Regions from separate parts of the Nocardia sp. NPDC002869 genome, predicted to be linked through region 1. Evidence: riboswitches for the same ligand, from Rfam matches in the RefSeq annotation. Region 1 holds a riboswitch; each other region holds the start of a gene.
The links. Region 1 has a riboswitch for cobalamin ahead of ACLML9_RS03765 (ABC transporter substrate-binding protein). Riboswitches for the same ligand answer to the same signal wherever they lie in the genome.
Positions count from the first base shown of each region.

Region 2: linked by a shared signal. The riboswitch ahead of ACLML9_RS04390 (IS110 family transposase) and the one ahead of ACLML9_RS03765 (ABC transporter substrate-binding protein) in region 1 are both predicted to bind cobalamin.
Region 3: linked by a shared signal. The riboswitch ahead of metE (5-methyltetrahydropteroyltriglutamate--homocysteine S-methyltransferase) and the one ahead of ACLML9_RS03765 (ABC transporter substrate-binding protein) in region 1 are both predicted to bind cobalamin.

Region 1 is NZ_JBKOOL010000012.1:52,676-54,938, reverse strand. Features, by position in the region: gene ACLML9_RS03770 (FecCD family ABC transporter permease) at 1-43, opposite strand, end outside; gene ACLML9_RS03765 (ABC transporter substrate-binding protein) at 106-1,140, opposite strand; cobalamin riboswitch at 1,176-1,309, opposite strand; gene ACLML9_RS03760 (SDR family NAD(P)-dependent oxidoreductase) at 1,446-2,183, shown strand; gene ACLML9_RS03755 (aminoglycoside adenylyltransferase domain-containing protein) at 2,201-2,263, opposite strand, start outside.
Region 2 is NZ_JBKOOL010000014.1:40,525-42,787, forward strand. Features, by position in the region: gene ACLML9_RS04390 (IS110 family transposase) at 1-773, opposite strand, end outside; cobalamin riboswitch at 999-1,151, opposite strand; tRNA gene ACLML9_RS04395 (tRNA-Pro) at 1,862-1,935, shown strand.
Region 3 is NZ_JBKOOL010000202.1:1,134-3,396, reverse strand. Features, by position in the region: gene ACLML9_RS25780 (pyruvate carboxylase) at 1-394, opposite strand, end outside; cobalamin riboswitch at 690-895, shown strand; partial or broken gene metE (5-methyltetrahydropteroyltriglutamate--homocysteine S-methyltransferase) at 1,043-2,263, shown strand, end outside.

The DNA of each region.
Region 1 (2,263 bases):
TGGTGAAGGCCATCGAGACGACCAGTACGGCCGCCCCGACCATCACCAGCGCCGCCGTCGCGGGCGCGCGGGCGAGCCGGTCGGCGGTGCTCGACGCTGCGGAGCTCACGAACCGTAACCCCACCGCTCCAGGGCGTCGGCGACCTTCTCGACCCCGTCGACCGTCCGGATCGAGGGGTTCATATCGGCGCCGTTGACCACGATGTAGCGCCGCTCGCGGACCGCGGTCAGTTTCGCCGTCACCGGATTCGATTCCAGGAAGGCGATCTTGCTGTCCAGCGCGTCCCCGGCGAGGCTGCGCCGGCTCAGGTCGGCCAGGACCAGGGCGGTGGGGTCGCGGTCGAGGAGGGTCTCCCAGCCGACCTGCGGCCATTCGTCGGTGGTGTCATCGAAAACGTTCTTCGCGCCCACCGCGTCGGTGATGATCCCGGATGAGCCGCAGCAGCCCGCGACATACGGCGTGGAGGTGTCGGCGAACCAGTAGGCCAGCGAGACCCGCTCCGCGGCGATCCGCCCGGACGCGGCCGAGTAGCGGTCGCGCAGTTCGGTGACCAGCCGCTCCCCGCGGTCCGCGACATCGAAGACAGCGGCCAGGTCGCGGATCTCCCGGTAGACCGAATCCATGGTCAACGGTTCGGTGCGAGCACCGTCGGCATTGACGCTGATATCGGTTTTGCCGTCGCAGTCGGTCGGCGAGAGGTAGGTGGGGACACCCAGTTCGGTGAACTGCTGCCGCTCGGCCACGCCGCCGGGACCGAGGGTGCCGCCGAAGGAGGCGGCGACGAAATCCGGTTCCTTGTCCAGGACGACCTCGAACGAGGGTCGGTTGTCGGCCAGCCGCGGCACCCGCGCGTTGTCGGCGGCCAGGTTCTCCCGCACCGGATCGGTCCAGGTGGCGGTGCCGGCCATCCGATCGGCCAGACCGAGCGACAGCAGGATCTCCGCCGCCCCTTGATCGAGCGCGACCGCCCGCTGCGGCGGCGCCGCCACGGTGACCTCGACGCCGCAGTTCTCGATCGTCACCGGATAGCCGGCGGCGGACCCGGCGGCCGGACCGTCCGAGTCGGGCGCACCGGCACATCCGGCCAGCAGGAGGGTGGATACCACGGCGGTGACCGCCGAAGAAAAGGACCGCGTCACGGCGTGGACTCCTTGCGTCTGGGCCTGTGCGCGAGGCCGGAACCGAGCTCGGCGGATGAGTGATCGGACTCCACCATGTGGGTGTCACCGTTGCGCGCCAGTCCCGGATTTCCACCGGGTTCCCTCATCACGCCGCGACCGCAGTGCGGCCGCCGACCATGCTATCCGACAGTGAACTGGACGTTCGACCCGCTCGAGCCGGCGTACCGGCCGCGGGCGAATGCGACGGCGATTTCCTGCCAGCGCGCACCGTATGCCCTCCGCGATGCTCATAGGGCACGAACGGAAATGACGAAAGGAACGACATGTCGGAGAAGATCGTGGTGGTCACCGGGGCGACCCGCGGAATCGGACGCGCCACCGCGACGGCGTTCGCCCGCGCGGGTTACCGGGTGATCGTCACCGGACGCCGCGCGCCGGCGGTGGAGGCCGTGGTGGCCGAACTGCGGTCGGCGGGACTGGCGGCCGAAGGGGAGGTCCTCGACGTGTGCTCGGTGGACAGCGCGCGGTGCCTGCACGATTCCCTCGCCGAACGGCACGACCACATCGATGTCCTGGTGAACAATGCCGGCATCCTGCCCGAGGCCACCGCCACCGGCACGGTGAACTTCGCCCATCCCGGCGCGTTCACCGAGACATTGATGACCAACACCTTCGGCCCCGCCAATGTGATCGAAGCGCTGCTGCCGCTGGTGCGCCGCGCACCGGCCGGGCGGATCGTCAACATCTCCACCGAGATGGGCTCGCTCACCGAGCAGCGGAACCCGGAGTCGGCGTACTACTCGATGGTGGTCCCGGGCTACCAGGCGTCGAAGGCGGCACTGAACAGCCTCACGGTCGGGCTGGCGAAATCGCTCGCCGATACCGCCGTCCGGGTGACCTCGGTATGCCCCGGTTTCGTCGCGACCGAATTGGCTCCCGCGTCGGCCGACGCGCCGACGACGCCGGAGCAGGCCGCCCAGGTCGTCCTCGCGGCGGCGGAATCGCCGGAGGTGTCCACCGACGGTTCCTTCGTCGGCGCGCAGGGGGCCATCGCCTGGTAACGGGTCCGGGGGAGTGCTCAGTGCTGTACCCCGGCCGGCGACCGCGGCGGCCGTGATCCCCGCGGCGGCATATCGCACGA
Region 2 (2,263 bases), on a different contig from region 1:
GTGGCGATCGTTTTCCGTTGCTGAAGAACGGATTTGAGTTGATCGGCGAGTTTCGGCAGAACGACTTCGGCGGCCTTGCTGCCAGGGACGACGACGGTTTGCGCGGGCAGCGCGGCCAGGATTTCCTCGACGAGTCGAGCACCCATGCGGGGTGCATGTTTGACCGCGATGCTGGTGAGTTTGCGTCGGCCCGCGGCCTGGATGCCGGCCGGGCCGCCGCAGCGCGAGAGGATCTCGAGCACCGCCGGATGCGCGACACGAGGACCCAGGACCCGTTCCAGGGCCGGGTGGATGCCGGTGAGCAGGCCTCGGATCCGGTTGCTGGTGCGGGTCGCTTCCCCGGCCAGGTCGTCGTCGAATCCGACCAGGACCCCGAGCTCGGTCAGCGCTTCGTCTCCGGTGTCGACGCGGCGCAACGCGTGCGGCATGGTGCGGGCGGCATCGGCGATGATGTGGGCGTCGCGGGCGTCGGTTTTGGCCTGACCGGGGTAGAGGTCGGCGATGCGGCGCATCGCCAGGCCCGGTAGATAGGCCACGTCGTGGCCGCAGTCGCGGGCCACGGTGACCGGCAGGGCACCGATCGTGTTCGGCTGGTCGACCACGATCAGCAGCGGCCCCCGAGCCGCGAGCTGGTCGAACACCGCCCGCAACCGGGCCTCGTCGTTCGGCAGCGCCTTGTCGAACAATCGCTTACCGGCCGGGTCGAGCCCGACCGCGTGGTGTTCGCCTTTGCCCACGTCAACGCCGCAGAACACGGCATAGCACTGTGTCACCCTGCTCGTCCTCGTCGCATCGAAAACGCCTCCGGACGGTCGCCGATCCAGCGTCGACGCCCGGCACCCACGTTACGAAGAGACCTGTATTCGGCCCTGCCCCTATCAGCGGTCCATCGACGCCACCGGCGCCCGGCGACACCACCCCCCGGATCATGAACTCGACAGGGGCAAGAAGTCATACCGGGCCCGGCGACCGTGGGCCCGGTTCCGGGCCCACCAAAAAGGTAACGGGCGGATCAGCGCATTGGATTCGCCCTGTTCGATGATGTGGGCGGTCCACGCCGTCGCTTCCCGCCCCCCGGCCCAGTGCGTGTGACGGCGGTCGCTCCCGCTCACCGCTGCGGGACAGCCCCCGATTCCCACCGGGTTCCCTCTCATCCGCCCCACGGTGCCACCGACACCGGACGACACGCTTCGCACCCCCCGCCCAGCAAAACCGCGCGGGATGAACCAGCTGCGCCCGGGAGAATGTGCCCAGCCCGAGCTCGCACTCCGGTGGGGCGGTGGGCGCAACCGGCCACGGCGCGCACTGATCCAGCGATCGGACGAGATAGGCCGCGGGAAAGACAGCAGAACGCCGCCGGGCGATGAGCCCAGCGGCGTCCGGTCGAGAAGCCGGCGTCCAACAAGCGCCTCACGGCGAGTGGTCGCTCGTAGCGACAGAGGGTGCGGCCCGGGGCTGTCCGGACGCCGACGAGGGGGTTCAACAGAGACAGCCAGGAAGCTATTCCACAGGGCACTGACCCCTCTCACCAGGCATCCCATCGCACGGAGAACCGACCGCCCGGCCGGATGCGGCGGTCGTCGACCGCCGGATGCGGCAGTCGTCCGGTTGCGGACAGCATCCCGGGTTCCAGCGCACAGGACGAGGCCCCGGATCTCCGTGCGGAACCCACCCGAGCCCCGAATCGTGGAGCTTCGTCCCGGAGCGGCGACCGCAGCGAGAAGCAGCCCACGCGCCTCACGCGCTCGGAGGACGAGCGCGGAGCGCGGCGGAAATCCGACAACACCACGCTCAACCTGCCGATTTCCGGTCTCGAACACCTCTGAGGTAATCTCATCGAGCGCCGGAACGCACGGCGCGACGGGCTGTGGCGCAGTTTGGTAGCGCACTTGACTGGGGGTCAAGTGGTCGCAGGTTCAAATCCTGTCAGCCCGACAGATAGGCGCAGGTCAGGGCTCTACCAGCACAAACATGGTAGGGCCCTGAGCGTCATTTCCAAACTTTCCCCAAACATTGCGGGTGGGGCTCCCAACACTTGGGTCGAGCCACCAACCGTGTAGGCGTGAAGCCCTCAAACTAGCGAAGCACCAGCTAAGACAAGTTTGCGATTTGGGTCACACTCCACGCGGCAGATCGCCCATCCTGCCCACCACACAGCCAAACTCCAACTACCGCGTGTAACACCACAAACACACACCACGATCGAGGAACAACCACTCGACGCAACAAGGGCACCGTGACCCAACCACCCAGCAGGCAATGG
Region 3 (2,263 bases), on a different contig from region 1:
GGACCGGCAGCCCGGCCTCCCGCGCCGCGGCGATCGCGCGGGCCTTGTGGCCCGCCAGTTCGAGAACCTCGGCCGACGGCCCGATGAAGGTGATGCCCGTCCGCGCGCACGCGGCGGCCAGATCGGGATTCTCCGACAGGAACCCGTAGCCCGGGTAGATCGCGTCGGCGCCCGCGGTCTTCGCCGCTTCGATGATGGCGTCGACCGAGAGGTAGGCGCGGACCGGATGGCCTTCCTCGCCGATCTCGTATGCCTCGTCCGCCTTCAGGCGGTGGACCGAATTGCGATCCTCGTGCGGGAAGACGGCAACCGTTCCGACACCGAGCTCGTACGCCGCGCGGAAGGCCCGGATGGCGATTTCGCCGCGGTTGGCAACCAAGACTTTCGAGAACATTGACCCAACGTACCCGGCGCCACACCCAGGGGCGACAGCGAAGTCCACTTCGCAGAATCTTCACAAGGACGTATGGCAAGGCTGCGAAGTCCTGTTCACCGCACCGTCATATCTCACCGCACACGATCCCGGCCTGTGCGTATTACCCGCCGCGGCCATTTCCCGGCTATCCGAGCGGCCCGGCGCTCTTGCGAAGATATGCGAAGTCGGCCGCTGTTCGCGCCGCTGCGGGCGCGCTCGGCGCGTCCGCGTTATGGTGGACCCGCAGCTGGTCCGCCGGCCGGACGACGAGGAGCCCCGAACGTCCGCCCCCGGCGCCGAAGCCCGCACCACGCGGGTGAGAGGGAATCCGGTGGAAATCCGGAACTGTCCCGCAGCGGTGAGCAGGAACGACCGCCGTCATCAGCACTGGGCAGCACGCCTGGGAAGCGACGGCCAGTAGGTCGGCCGACAGGCCGGTGCCCGCGAGTCCGAAGACCTGCCGGTTGTACCGGATACGCCGTATCCGGTGGCCGTCGCCTCGTGGAGCGGGCGCCGCCACCAGTGCTGACATCCGACCCGACCGCACAGCCGGGTCATTCGGGGTCTCATCGGTGCCGTGCGCCCGGGAACGGCGACGGCCGTCGAACTTCAGCACTGGAGAACACCGTGACTGTTATTTCGCACCGCCCGTTCACCGCAACGGTTCTCGGACTCCCCCGGGTGGGGCCGCACCGGGAGTTGAAACGCGCGACCGAGTCCTACTGGGCGGGTCGGATAGACGCGGCGCAACTGCACGAGACCGGCCGCGCGCTGCGCCGGAACCAGTACGCAGAACTGGCCGCCGCCGGACTGGATTCGATTCCCGTCGGCACCTTCTCCCACTACGACCAGATGCTCGACACCGCCGTCCTCCTCGGCGCCCTGCCCGACCGGGTCGCCGGGATAGCGGATCGGCTGGACCGCTATTTCGCCGCCGCACGCGGAACCGAGTCGGTGGAGCCACTGGAGATGACCAAGTGGTTCGACACCAACTACCACTACCTGGTGCCCGAACTCGGCCCGGACACCACCTTCGGCCTGCATCCGGAAGACCTGCTGGCGCAGGTGGCCGAAGCGGTCGAACTCGGCGTGCCGGCCCGGCCGGTGGTCATCGGACCGGTCACTTTCCTGAAACTGGCCAAGACCACCGGCGGCGCGGCCCTGGACCGGATCGCCGAACTGATCCCGCTGTACCAGGAGTTGCTGCGGCTACTCGCCGACGCGGGCGCGGGCTGGGTACAACTGGACGAGCCCGCGCTGGTCACCGATCTCACCCCGGCGGAACTGGCGACGGTCCGCCGGGTCTACACCGAACTCACCGCGGCGGCACAGCGGCCGGCGGTGCTGGTGGCCACCTATTTCGGGCATCCGGGCGCCGCGCTGGAAGCCCTGGCCGCCACCGATGTCGAAGGTATCGCCGTCGATCTGGTCGCGGGCACCGACGTCGCCGCGGTGGCGGCCGTCCCCCCGCTGTCGCACAAACTGCTGGTCGCGGGCGTGGTCGACGGCCGTAATGTCTGGCGCACCGACCTCGACGGTGCCCTGTCGACGCTGGCCACCCTGCTGGGCAGCGTGCGGGCACTGGCCGTCTCCACCTCGTGTTCGCTGCTGCACGTCCCGTACTCGCTGGCGGTGGAGACGCGACTCGACGACACGCTGCGCTCCTGGCTCGCCTTCGGCGCCGAGAAGACCGCCGAGGTACACGTACTGGCGACCGGCCTGAACTCCGGCACCGAGGCGGTCGCCGCGGAACTGGAAACCGCCCGGGCCGCCGCGGCGAGCCGCCGCACCGATCCGCGGATCAGCAACGCGCAGGTACGGGCACGACTCGCCGCGCTGGGCCCGGAC